Regions from separate parts of the Priestia sp. FSL H7-0729 genome, predicted to be linked through region 2. Evidence: riboswitches for the same ligand, from Rfam matches in the RefSeq annotation. Region 2 holds a riboswitch; each other region holds the start of a gene.
The links. A riboswitch is a leader RNA that binds a small molecule or an ion and turns the genes downstream of it on or off. The one in region 2 is predicted to bind S-adenosylmethionine.
Positions count from the first base shown of each region.

Region 1 (4,643 bases), on a different contig from region 2:
GATGCTCAAGCAAGTATTTGGCAATGGTAAGTGCATTGTACTCATGACGCTCCATGCGAAGAGCCAGCGTTTTCATGCCTTTCATCAACTGGTAGGAGTCACTCGGAGACAAAACCGCTCCAATGGAATTATGCAAGAACGCCATCTCTGCAGACAATGCCTCACCCTTGGTAATAATTAGTCCGGCCAGCACATCATTGTGTCCGCCCAGATATTTGGTAGCGCTATGAATGATGATATCGGCACCCAGTTCAATCGGACGTTGGAAGAATGGAGTCAACAACGTGTTGTCAACAATGGTCAACAGGTTGTAACTTTTCGCCCAGGAAGCAACGGCTTCCACATCAGTGATCATCATCAGTGGATTGGTTGGTGTCTCAATAAATACCGCTTTGGTATTCGGCTGACGAACATTTTCCAGTGCTGCGAGGTCATTCGTGTCCACATAACTGGCAGTTACGCCGAAACGAGACAGGATGCGTTCAAGCAGACGATAGGTTCCACCGTATAGATCCAACGATACAATCAGATGATCCCCTTGACCAAACATGGCAAAGATCGTTTGCAGTGCAGCCATACCCGAGCTACAGGCAAATCCTGCATCACCAGACTCCAGCGCTGCGGCTGCTTCTTCCAATACTTTACGGGTTGGATTCGTCGTACGAATATAATCAAACCCCGTGCTTTGTCCTAGCTTCGGGTGGCGAAACGCAGTGGATTGATAGATCGGAAAGTTAATGGCGCCTGTTACCGGTTCATTGATGGACCCAATTTGTGCTAAGCGGCTTTCGATTTTCAACTTGTTGTTGTCTTCCATTGCTGCATCCTCCTGTAATCTCGATTAGATTTGCGGGCCAATATCGTAAGGTGTTTCCTGATACACATAGTAATTAAGCCAATTAGAGAATAATAAGTTCGCATGAGCTCGCCAAGTAGCCGGTGGTATACGCGAAGGGTCGTCATTCGGATAATAATGTCTAGGTAGTGCGATATCCATCCCTTTCGCTGTATCTCGGTCATACTCCCACTTTAATGAGAAGGGATCATACTCGGCATGTCCTGTGGCAAAAATCTGTTTGCCGTCTTTGGTAGCAACCAGGAAAATACCCGCTTCCTCGGATTCAGCCAAAATCTCTAACTTCTCATTCTTTTCAATATCTTCACGTCGCACTTCCGTATGACGGGAGTGTGGGACGTTGAATACTTCATCGAATCCACGCAACAATGGAACATGTGGTTTATTAATGGTGTGCGGGAAAACGCCAAAACACTTCTCATCCAGTGCAACTTTAGGGACGTTAAAATGATGGTATAAACCTGCCTGGGAAGCCCAACATATGTGGAGGGTGGATGTCACATTGGTTTTGGTCCATTCGAAGATCTCCTGGATTTCATTCCAATAGTTCACGTCTTCGAAATCCATCTGTTCCACAGGGGCACCGGTAATAATCATGCCATCGAAACGGCGGTGTTCAATCTCATCGAAGGTTTTATAGAACAAATCCAGATATTCCTGAGATGTATTCTTCGATGTATGAGATTTGGGATGTACGAGAACAACATCCACTTGAATAGGCGTGTTTCCCACCAGACGAAGCAATTGTGTTTCGGTCGTTTCCTTTGTAGGCATCAGGTTTAATATAGCGATACGGAGTGGACGAATATCTTGCTGGTAGGCAGAAGTTTCATCCATGACGAAGATATTCTCTCCTTCAAGTACTTCTTTTGCGGGTAGCGTATCGGGTATTTTGATTGGCATGGTAAGTCTAACTCCTCCTTGTGCATAGATAGATGCAGCTAACGCTGGCTTGATGTCTTCACATCAATACAGTTATAGACTGCCTTGAGCTTGTAAAAACATTGAATTGCTCTTCATATCCAACGTTACATACAACCTCAAGTTCCTTAGCGAAAATCACTGCTGAGAAGTCGGGGCATATGACAAAGACCTTCCTCGGATTTCGAGAAAGGTCATATGTAAATAGATATGCGCCTCTCTCATCTCTCAGTTACAACAGTGCCACTTGACACTTGGTCGCTGCAAGAATTAGCACCGTGCGGTATACCGCCGGTTGCCGGGTTTCATCGGGCCAGTCCCTCCACCTACTCTTGATAAGATTTCGCTGTATTAGATTGTAATTTAATATGGTTCACCGTCTACTTTATTACATTAATGCCCTCACGTCAAGTTGCAGTTCTATGTCTGCTGTCCAGATCGGAACCGTTCATCATCCGTTGTCATACACTGCCTCAGGGCGCGAAATAGACACATTTTTGCGCTTGAAAGCACCTTGTACCAGCGGTATACTAAACAAGGTGTTATAAACCCTTATGTGAGAGGTGACATATTAAATGGATGGCGACCCGAGGCCTGACTGGCAGCCGAATTCCGACAAACTGCATAGAGAATTGACATCAGCATGCCGGCAGCGGGACGTGACTTCCGTTTGATCTTATAGTGAACGCAGCCCTGATCTCCAGGCTCCGCTGCCGACCGGCTGATTTGTTCTTTTTGCGCCCATAATGATAATATCCGCCAAGTTGGCGGGTGCAGAAGGAGTAGATTAACGATGAAAATCCGGTTGGTAAACAACGGTGTATTTATTCCGGTGGACGACATTCAGCAGGCGCTGACTCCACCAGCGGAAGGATTTTACTGGATTGATGCAGACGTAGACGATTTGGCGGTACTTCAGCCGCTGTTCTTGATGCATGATCTGGCTGTGGAAGACTGTCTTAGTGACGAAGAACAACGTCCGAAGATTGAAATTTATGAGAACCATTATTTTATTGTGATTAATAGCATTCGTTTCGATGATGAAGAGATATTTCTGCGTGCAGTCAACCTGTTCCTCGGCAGACATTTCATCATTAGTGTTACAAAGCAGAAGGTCAGCGAATTACGCACACTGAAACCAATCCTGTGGGAACAGGAAATCAGTACACCGGACCGTCTGCTGTATTTGCTGGTTGACTTGATCGTTGATAATTATTTCACCGTAGGTGACCGGATTGAAGCTCGGATCGAGAAGCTTGAGGAAGACATTCTGATGCATACCAAAAAGTCACATCTGAATGAAATCATCGGGCTGCGCAGTGAGATTCTATGGTTGAAAAAAGTGCTTGGACCTCAGAAAGAGGTCATTAATACACTGAACAAAAAAGATCTGCGTCTCATCGATGATCAACTGCAAAAGTATTTCAGTGACATCTATGAGAATGCTGTAAAAATATCGGAGACCTTTGAGACGTATCGGGACTTGATGGGCAACTTACGAGAAGCCTACCAGTCCAGTATTGCGAACCGGGCGAATGAGATCATGCGTGTGTTTACCGCCATTACAACGGTTTTCATGCCGCTTACGGTCATTACCGGTATATACGGCATGAACTTTACGAATATGCCCGAGCTTAACTGGAAATACAGCTATTTTGTTGTAATTGGCCTGATGGTTACACTGGGCCTGAGCATGTTCTTCATTTTCCGCAAAAAAGACTGGGTATGAACTCTTGTGAAATAACAAAGACGAAGCGCTCCACTTGGAGATCCGCCTCGTCTTTGTTAATATCCTAAAACTAACCTACGTTCCGCTCTGTCTCTGCATGCCGACGAAAGCGGATTCGAATCATGCGCAGTCTTTCATAGACCTGCTCCAGACTTCCTCCGTCGGGCTTATCTCCTCCATACACCTTATGTAATACTGGCTTCAGGAAGGTATCTCCCAGCTCCTCATACGCACTCCATACAGCCTCTTGTTCGTTCTCTGGCATCACCGCCAGCTCCACATCAAGAAGACAATCGGTGTCATAACCTTCGTGATCCAGTGCCTCTAACAGCTCAATTAACTCGCGTCGGGATAATCCGGATCGTTGAACAATCTCCTCTAACGTATACCCTTCCTTCATGCCTTCAAGCACCTGCTTGCGCGTGGTGAACTTATCAAGTTCCTGCTTGTACTTCTGCTCTCTCTGCTTATATAACCAGCTCTCAAACTCTTCTTCCTTCAGCGCCGTGTATACCCATTCCAGCGGGAATGTCGTTGAACGCTCCAAACCGTTCGTAATCTCCATCCATTCCGCACCATAGTCGGTTGCTTTGCTCTCCCCTACACCCGGCAGTTGCATCAGTTCATCCATCGATTGCGGAACAAAGGCACTGATCAAACGCAGCAGACGATTCGTTGCAATAAAATACGGTGCCTTCCGGTCAGATACGGCTCTCTTCCTGCGCCAGGTGCACAGATCCGTATATAACTGCTCATTACCGTATAACTCACTGTAACAATGGAGTCGCTGTCCACCATAACTGCGTGACTTCAAATCATCATTCTCATGAAATAGGCCCTGTAACTGCGGTCGGTACCCCTCACTCATCTGGGTGGCAAGCTGGTGACGGTAAATATGAAGCAGTTCCTCCCAAGAAGTCCCTTCATACCAGATGTTGTCCTCACGATCTCCTTCCTCGTAGCGACTCCATCCCAGCTGCCAACTATCTTCCTCTTCCCCAATCCATAGCTGTGCATACTCTGCATTCTGATCTGACATTCTGGACAATCTGTTCATGAAAATGACTTCCATTTTCCGTTCCCTCCCTATAACTTTTCAGCCTACACGATTTAATTATTCTACCTACAGGCAGCACA
Region 1 is NZ_JBBOTQ010000002.1:433,040-437,682, reverse strand. It holds gene MHH93_RS08490 (PLP-dependent transferase) at 1-817, opposite strand, end outside; gene metA (homoserine O-acetyltransferase MetA) at 842-1,759, opposite strand; SAM riboswitch class I at 1,996-2,119, opposite strand; gene corA (magnesium/cobalt transporter CorA) at 2,571-3,506, shown strand; gene MHH93_RS08475 (HRDC domain-containing protein) at 3,577-4,578, opposite strand.
Region 1: it holds a riboswitch for S-adenosylmethionine, as region 2 does, so the genes downstream of both, metA (homoserine O-acetyltransferase MetA) here and mmuP (S-methylmethionine permease) in region 2, are expected to answer to the same signal.

Region 2 (4,643 bases):
TGAGATACAGGGACTGATATTTGAACGTTTCGAATCATTATTGCTGGTGATCTGGATTATGCAGATTTTCTCGACATTTGCCATAACCCATTACTGTGCTTCTGTAGGGATTCGGGACTTGTTTCGGGCAAAGAAGATACGCAGGATTATGTATGCCCTGCTTCCAATCATTTATCTGACGGCAATGATGCCTAAAACTGTATTTGAAACTTTTGCACTGGGGGATATGTTAGGTAACGCATCTGTAGTTTTGTTCGCTATATTACCTCTGGTATTGCTGCTTATTAGCATAATTCGCAAAAAAGGAGGCAAACACGCATGATTTCATTCCGTATGTGCTTACGAGTAACTTGTGCTGTGTTCATCCTGTGTATAATATCAGGTTGCTGGAGCAGCCGCGAGATAGAAGATCTGAGTCTGTATGTAGGTCTCGGAATTGACGTTGGAAAAGAGACTGAATTCGAGAAGAATATCGCAGAACAGGGCGGGCATTACCCCAAGCAGAATAATGTCACAGCAACTGTTCAGATTGCCCCTGGAAATGCTAGCAGTCAAAAAAGTCAACAATCTGGTTCACCTTCTTCTGGCAAAGAGTCTTATTCCAACGAGCAGCTTACAGGGGATTCCATGTTGCAGATTTTTCGTCAGTTCGCTTTGCGGCGAGATCGTCCACTCATTGGACATCATCTGAAGGTTATTGTGATCTCCAAGGATATAGCTAAAAAGTATGGACTGATTCAATTGCTCGATTTTGTACTCCGGGATAACGATATTCGACCGAACTGTCTTGTACTGATTAGTCATCAACGAGCGGTTGATGTGCTTACCTCAGATGATCCTTCCCGTATTCCTGCATTTTACCTAACAGGTATTACGAACAATGCATACATTTCCAACAAGATTCTGGAACCCGTTTCGCTGGCAAAACTGGATGCCCAGATGCAGTCCGGGTCCAGTTTTCTGCTTCAAAATGTGCTGAATGCCAATGGAGAGGACAAGTTCTCCGGAGGCAGTATATTCGCTGCAAATACAACCAAATTTCTGGGGGAACTCAGCCAAACTGATGTGGAAGCTCTGTCCTGGATTACCCCCAAAAACCGAGGTGGTGTCATAAAAACATATAGTAAGGAGGGATTCACGGTACTCTATGAAATCAAGAAGAAGAAAACCAAAATCATTCCCAAGGTTGTTGGCGATGACATCTCGTTCCATGTGAAGGCAGAGTCCGAAGGATGGCTAATGGAGGATTGGCGAGCACCGGAAGAAGAAGAAACGGGTGCATATCTGACAGAGCTAGAAAAAGATTTTGCTGAATTGGTCGAGCAACAGATCAAACAGTTACTGTACAAGCTCCAGCATACCTACAAAGTCGATGTTGCTGACTTCCGCGACAGCATTCGTATTAAGTATCCAAAAACGTGGAAGAAGGTTAAAGGGAACTGGGATGAAATTTTTGCCACTGTACCCATTACGTATGAGGTCAAGACCAACATCATCAATCCGGGGTCTTCTACGGAATAGCGAGGAATGTGAACACAACAGTATTTAAATATTGACACATTCATGAACAATCGCTATATTTATAAAAAATCATTTTCTTATCCAGAGAGGTGGAGGGACTGGCCCTTAGAAACCTCAGCAGCAGATCTGAAGGATACTGTGCTAATTCCAGCGGGTGAAAGCCTGATAGATAGGAGCGTTTGTTTTTATTTGTCAGTAACGGCGCACTCTTTAGGAAGAGTGGGTCTTTTTTGTTTTTTCTGGATGAAGGAGTAGGGAGCAACAGGTATGGAGAACAACAACGACAAAGGACATTTTCAACGGAAAATGCAGGTACGGCATGTGGTCATGCTCTCTCTCGGAGGAGTCATTGGAACGGGACTATTCCTCAGCTCGGGTTACACTATTCAGCAGGCGGGACCCCTGGGCACTATTCTGTCCTATCTGATCGGAGCCATCGTTGTATATCTGGTGATGCTCTGTCTTGGTGAACTGTCTGTTCATATGCCAGAGACGGGAGCATTTCATAGTTATGCAGCCAAATATATCGGACCGGCAACAGGCTACACGGTGGCTTGGTTATACTGGTTAACCTGGACTGTTGCGCTTGGCTCCGAATTCACAGCCGCCGGATTGCTGATGCAGCGCTGGTTCCCATCGGTGAACGTATGGATATGGAGTGCGCTCTTTGCACTGATGATCTTTCTGTTTAATGCATTAACGGTGAAATTATTTGCGGAATCCGAGTTCTGGTTCTCATCTGTAAAAGTAGTGACTATCGTAATCTTCATTATTATCGGTGGCGCAGCCATGTTTGGGTTCATTCCCATGGCGGATGCTGAACCGGCTCCATTGCTATCGAATATTACCGCATCCGGGTGGTTCCCTCATGGGGCTACAGCGATATTGATGACCATGCTTGCTGTTAACTTTGCATTCTCAGGTACTGAGTTAATCGGCATTGCCGCCGGTGAGACGGAGAACCCGGAAAAGACGATACTGAAGGCTATTCATACAACGCTGTGGCGTTTGGTTATTTTTTTCATCGGAACGATTGTGATCTTGTCCGCCTTGCTGCCCATGTCGGATGCCAGTGTACTGGAAAGTCCGTTTGTAGCGGTAATGGAGCGGGTAGGTGTACCCTATGCAGCAGACATTATGAACTTTGTTATTCTGACGGCGATTCTCTCTGCTGCCAATTCAGGCTTGTATGCTTCATCGCGAATGCTCTGGTCTCTGGCCGATAAAAAGACGATTTCTCCTTGGTTTGCCAGATTGACCAAACGCGGGGTACCACTGAATGCGCTTTTGATTAGTATGGTGGGGGGTGCGCTGGCTTTGCTGTCCAGCATCATTGCGCCAGGCACCGTATACATTACACTGGTTTCCATTTCGGGTCTGGCTGTTGTTGCCGTATGGATGAGCATCAGCGCTTCCCAGTATATGTTCCGCAGACAGTATATCCGGGAAGGACATGCGGTCAAAGATCTGGTCTACCGCACACCACTGTATCCGGTGGTACCGATTGTTTCATTTATATTATGCCTGGCTTCATGCATAGGTATTGCCTTCGACCCGACACAGCGAATTGCGCTGTATTGTGGGGTTCCGTTTATCGCAGTATGTTACGCAGCTTATTATCTGACAGAGCGTGTGAATAAGAAAAGAGGACAAGTACATGACACAAGCACAACAGACTAACCCTATAGAACAGCTTCTTCGTGAACATCCGGTCATGATTCTGGATGGAGCGCTGGCGACGGAACTCGAACAGCATGGATGTGATCTGGATGATCCATTATGGTCGGCTCGTGTGTTGCTTGAGAATCCGGATGTTATTGTTCAGGTCCATGCGGATTATTTCCGAGCAGGAGCCGACTGTGCGATTACATCCAGTTATCAGGCGACGGTGGATGGCTTCCGCAAGAGAGGAATCGGCGAGCAAGAAGCGTTGGAACTGATTCGCAAGACGGTGGAACTGGCTGCACAGGCGAGAGATGAAGTATGGACAGAAGTGCAGGAAGGCGGAGTTAAAAATACGGAAGCCAAACTGGACGGCAATCTGGTCATCAGAACAGCACAACAAAGGTCTGATGTATTGGAGACAGAGGTCTTGGCTCGGCCACGACCAATGGTTGCTGCATCCGTTGGACCCTACGGCGCTTATCTAGCAGATGGATCGGAATATGTCGGTCACTACGATGTGTCAGATGAGACCTTGGCTGCATTCCATCGTCCGCGGATGGCGGCGTTGCTTGAAGCGGGTGCTGATATTCTGGCTTTTGAGACCATTCCATCCTTGCAGGAAGCACAGGTTCTGATTGATTTGCTGAAGGAGTTTCCTCATGCGTATGCCTGGCTATCTTTCTCTTTAAAAGACGGGACAAGCATCAGCGAGGGCACATCGCTTGAGGTATGTGCACAGACGTTTGGCTCCGAGCCACAAATTGCGGCAATTGGCCTGAACTGTGCTCCTATGGAAGTGGTGACGGAAGCCGTGACTATTCTGAGCCGTGCCAGCGATAAACCTGTCATTGTCTACCCGAACTCGGGAGAAGTATACGATGCAGCAACGAAGACGTGGAGCGGGCAGGGTACCTGTGGCAGTATGAGTGATGCTTCGGAACAGTGGATATCCGCGGGTGCAAAAATCATTGGCGGCTGTTGCCGCACGACTCCACATCAGATTGGCGAACTTGCGAAGAAGTGGCGGAGCTGAAGTATATCAGCCCAGCCAGATCTGCACGGAAGAGCCCTTCTTATCTTATAAAGGATAGGAAAGGGCTTCTTCTGCATGAGCACTTCTTCTTTCTACATGTTATTCGACGACAAGGATGCGCGGCGATGCCTGACGGATCACTTTGGACGATGCCCAGGATCCTAGAGCCGCGGCAAGAATACTCAGACTAGCAAAGAGTATAATGCCTCCCCAGTTCAGAATGAGAGGAATCTGTACGATACCGTATCCCGATAGGACTTTTTCAAGTAACAGGGGGAGAAGGTATACGCCTACAATGACTCCTAGCATTGAACCAACCAGAGCTAATGCAGATACTCCAGTAGCAATGGAGAAACGGATTTTTCCAGATGTCATACCAATCGATTTGTAAATACCATACGTCTTGCTCTCTTTGCGAATGCTG
Region 2 is NZ_JBBOTQ010000009.1:203,870-208,512, reverse strand. It holds gene MHH93_RS20235 (GerAB/ArcD/ProY family transporter) at 1-322, shown strand, start outside; gene MHH93_RS20230 (Ger(x)C family spore germination protein) at 319-1,521, shown strand; SAM riboswitch class I at 1,596-1,697, shown strand; gene mmuP (S-methylmethionine permease) at 1,789-3,201, shown strand; gene mmuM (homocysteine S-methyltransferase) at 3,179-4,219, shown strand; gene MHH93_RS20215 (ABC transporter permease) at 4,319-4,643, opposite strand, start outside.

Region 3 (4,643 bases), on a different contig from region 2:
CAACAACAGTGCACGTCCACCATTGGATGGGTCATTTGGAATGGCTACTTTTGCGCCGTCAGCCAATTCATCCAAAGACTTAATCTTTTTGGAGTATCCGCCAAAAGGTTCAACATGGACAGGTGTTACAGTAACGAGGTTGAATCCACGTTCTTTATTCTCTGTGTCCAGATAAGGCTGGTGCTGGAAGAAGTTTGCATCCAATTTTTTATCAGCCAGTTGTTGGTTAGGTTGTACATAGTCATTAAACGTAACGACTTGCAGACGAATACCTTGTGCTTCCAGCTCAGGCTTGATACTTTCCAGAATCTCTGCATGTGGTGTCGGTGAAGCTCCAACTTTCAATTCAACCGTGCGTGGTGCACCTGCTGAATTGTCTGCGCCACTATCGGCGTCCTTGTTGTTTCCGCAAGCTGCGAGAACCGCAATTAACATAAGACTAAGTAGAGCGAATGACCATTTTTTCATGTGTAAAACCCCTTCTCTAATCATTTTTTCATGTGGCGTTCGAATAAATGCCTTGCCATCATGTTATCTATGTGTTATTTCCTGGTGAAAAATGTAACCAAGCGATCTCCAGCCATCTGGAGAATTTGCACTAGAATGATCATAAATACAACGGATATAATCATGATTTCATTTTGATAACGATAATACCCATAATTGATTGCCAGCGTTCCCAGTCCTCCACCACCAACCATGCCCGCCATCGCCGTGTAAGAGACAAGCGTAACGATGGTAATGGTTATCCCAGCAACCAAACCAGGTAATGCTTCAGGCAGTAATACCCGTCTTACAATCTGTCCGGTCGATGCACCCATCGACTGTGCTGCTTCAATGACACCCCGGTCAACTTCTCGCAACGTTGTCTCCACCAATCGAGCAAAGTAAGGAGCTGCTGAAATAACCAAAGGAGGTATAACACCTAACACTCCTGTAGCTGTACCGACGAGTGAACGAGTGAATGGAATAAGAGCAACAATCAATATGATAAATGGAACTGATCGTAAAATATTTACAATCAAGGACAATATAATGTACACCGTCCGTGACTTGATCGAAGCAGATCGGGCTGTCATAAACAGCAGAACTCCGAGTGGTAAACCAAAGATAACGGTGAATAGGCCTGATACACCCAAGATTTGCAGTGTCTCTATGGAAGCTTTACCAACCTCTTCCCAACGTACGGTTGAAAAATCCATCTAACGTAGCACCTCCACATCAAGTCCCTCAGCGGTCAATTCGGATATCGTCCGATCAATCGCATTGGAATCACCTTCGAACCGAACGGTCAGCTGACCATAAGGAACCTGTTTAATCGTAGAGATCGTCCCTTGCAGGATGGCAAAATCCACACCCGTCTTACGAACCGTCCTGGACAAAATCGCTTCATATGTTTTGTTCCCCAGAAAGGATATCTTCACAAGTTTGGAAGCAATCCCTATCTGCAGTTCAACGCCTGCATTCGCCAGAGCCGTCTCTTCCAGAGCCAGTCCTGCTTCATGGTCTCGCATCATGAAGTCCCGCGTAATTGCATGCTGCGGCTTCAGGAACACTTCTGTTACAGGTCCCTGCTCCACAATGCCGCCTTGATGAATGACAGCCACCTTGTCACAGATGTTCTGAATGACATGCATCTCATGTGTAATCAGCACAATCGTAAGGTTGTACTTTTCGTTAATGTCGAGCAATAACTTCAGGATTGAATTTGTCGTCTGCGGATCAAGTGCTGAAGTAGCCTCATCACAGAGAAGTACATTTGGATCACTCGCAAGTGCTCTGGCAATCCCTACACGTTGTTTCTGTCCACCCGATAATTGAGCTGGATATTTGTTGCTGTGGTTCTCCAGACCAACCAGATTGAGCATTTCCTTCACTTTGCGATCAATGGCATCCTTGGGTGTATTCACAAGCTTTAGTGGAAAAGCTACATTGTCATATACCGTTGCCGAGGATAACAGATTAAAGTGTTGAAAAATCATGCCGATCTTGCGTCTCTGTTGCTGCAATTCGGTTTTGCTCAGCGCTGTCAGGTTGACCCCGTCAACCCATACTTCACCCTCCGTAGGCCTTTCCAGCAAATTAATACAGCGAATCAATGTACTCTTGCCCGCTCCGGAATGGCCTATCACTCCGTAGATTTCACCCTTTTGGATGTTCAAATTCAGCTCGGATAAAGCAGTTGTAGCTTTTTTCCCTTTGCCGTACGTTTTCGTTAACCCTTTTAATTCAATCAATCGCACTTGCCCCTTTCCAACCACCTACATGTATCTTTACCCGATCTTAAGGAAAACTCCCCTTTAAGTACAAAAAAGAGCCCTTTGCAGATACAAAGAGGGCTCTTCACGTGAAAGAATATACCTTCTCATCTGCCAAAATCGTGCCTTGCACCATTTTGTAGGAATTAGCACCTAACATCTATAACGAATGATACATGTATCATGTCGGTTACAAATCGGTTGCCGGGCTTCATCGGGCCTGTCCCTCCGCCGCTCTCGATAAGAAATATGTTGTTGTAGGATTTTATAAGTTCATGTAGTTCATGCTTTATAATGTGAACGTAAACTTTGAAATATTAGTTCAATCTTCGTCCTTATGACCATTCTAATTAAAACTCAGTATATTCCAAGTATTCCGATTTGTCAAAGGGAATTATTTCTTTTCCATATATTATTGATATAACGATAAGAGGTTGTTAACGTTTCACAAACCATATCCACGCCTTGACGCATTTCCTGCACATGCTGATTCAGATCCTCCAACTTCACTTTACCTTGCAATGTCTGGTGAAGCTGCCACAGGTCATCGTGCATTTCTGAGTTCATGTAATGAATCTCCATGTTACGTCGTTTACGCAGCTTACTCATCGGTTCCCGATACGAATCCTTGATCTGAATCAATCGCAACGCAAGATCATGATGCTCCCTCGCATAATCGAACTGCCTTAACACCGTAAAATAAGAAAAATGCGCTTTTGTATTTGAAGTATTCAACTGGAATATTTCATTTAATACGGTGCCGACTTTATCCAGAATGGCAAAGCAGCGAATGAAGCCATCTTTGTAAAAATACACATACCGGGCATACTCAGCTTTTTCAGCTGGCGTCATATCATCCGTTGAACCTGCAACGACCTTTTTACGAAAATGAGCAGCAGCAAAACAGCTTTGCTCCAGTTCATCCAGAGAGGAGATGAGTCCCTGAGTCCACACATACAGCTTCCGATAGTCATGGGTGGGATCATGGTCCACATGCATCTGTCGTTGAAATAGCTCAAGCGTATGCGCCATTGCGTCCATCGCTTCCTTCAATTTACCTTCGTTTATACGCGGTTTTTCCCCCAGCAACGTTCGCAGCATATACAACCTCCTCTTTTCCAATTCAACAAGAATTCATCACCGTAACACTTCATCCATTCCGTGTAATTGCTGCTTGCCATAGGTTGCCCTGATCCCCCTGACATCAAACAAAGTCCACCTGTCCAATGATGTACATCACTGGATGGTGGACTTTCATATTTAGCCCAAGTACCTTTGGAAAAAGAATGGATCTATATCTTAGAAACGATTAGCCGGGCGATGCAGCTTGTACACCAGGAAACTCATATACGTTAAGACCCCGAACAATATGGCAATATCCAACATATGAGCAAGAGCTACAAACATGTATACTTCCGGACGGTTCATTGTCACCATCATGAAAATACCAATGACTACTTGCATCAGAATAAGAACAACGGATACCACACCCAGAGTACGCATTTCCTTGTTGTCCGGATGATTACGGTAAGCGAAGTGACCCAAAATTGCGATTACAATGACGAGCGACGCAGCTGCTGCACGGTGAGCAAAAGCAACCGCTACCCCACCCGAAAGCTCAGGAATAATCTGCCCGTTACAGAGCGGAAATCCAGAACATCCGCCGGCAGAATCCGTGTGACTCACAAATGCACCTGTGTATACCACGAGATATGTGTAAATGGTGGAAAACCAGACCAGATTCCTGAATTTTTTACTAACCCGAGGGTATTTATTCAGACGCTCCAATCCACCATCTTTTGCCTCCTGCCTTATGCCCAGCGCCATCATTAGGGAACTGGCAAAAGCAATCAGTGCAAAACCGAAATGCAGTGCCATAACTGCTGAAGATTGGGAGAAGACGACGGCAAAAGCCCCCATAATACCCTGGACGATAACAAATACCAAGGTTAAGAAAGAGAACAATTGCAGGTCACGGCGTGACTTGCCGAACCGCAGAAAAGCAACAAACGAGGCTATGGACAGAAGTCCAGCCAGTGCGCTTACAGCACGATGGGAATATTCAATAAGTGAAGCCACAGTATGTGCAGGAACGAGTTTTCCGTTACATAAAGGCCATTCTGTTCCGCAGCCAAGGCCCGATTCCGTTTTGGTTACGATGCCTCCACCAAAAGTGGCCAGAAACATGACGAGACAGGTTAATACGGTTAACCATTTAAACAAAGTTAAGTGTTTCAATTTTTTCTCACCCGCTGTTGGTTTAAGATGGCGAAGAATATTCTCCGCTTGTTTCGGTACTTTGACACTTATTTCACAACTAAATTCATTATACCGGATAAAATGTTCATTGACGCCCGCGCTTTGTGACAAAATGTTAACGTCTGG
Region 3 is NZ_JBBOTQ010000006.1:241,762-246,404, reverse strand. It holds gene MHH93_RS16390 (MetQ/NlpA family ABC transporter substrate-binding protein) at 1-468, opposite strand, end outside; gene MHH93_RS16385 (methionine ABC transporter permease) at 543-1,202, opposite strand; gene MHH93_RS16380 (methionine ABC transporter ATP-binding protein) at 1,203-2,237, opposite strand; SAM riboswitch class I at 2,363-2,505, opposite strand; gene MHH93_RS16375 (Cthe_2314 family HEPN domain-containing protein) at 2,643-3,359, opposite strand; gene MHH93_RS16370 (COX15/CtaA family protein) at 3,558-4,496, opposite strand.
Region 3: it holds a riboswitch for S-adenosylmethionine, as region 2 does, so the genes downstream of both, MHH93_RS16380 (methionine ABC transporter ATP-binding protein) here and mmuP (S-methylmethionine permease) in region 2, are expected to answer to the same signal.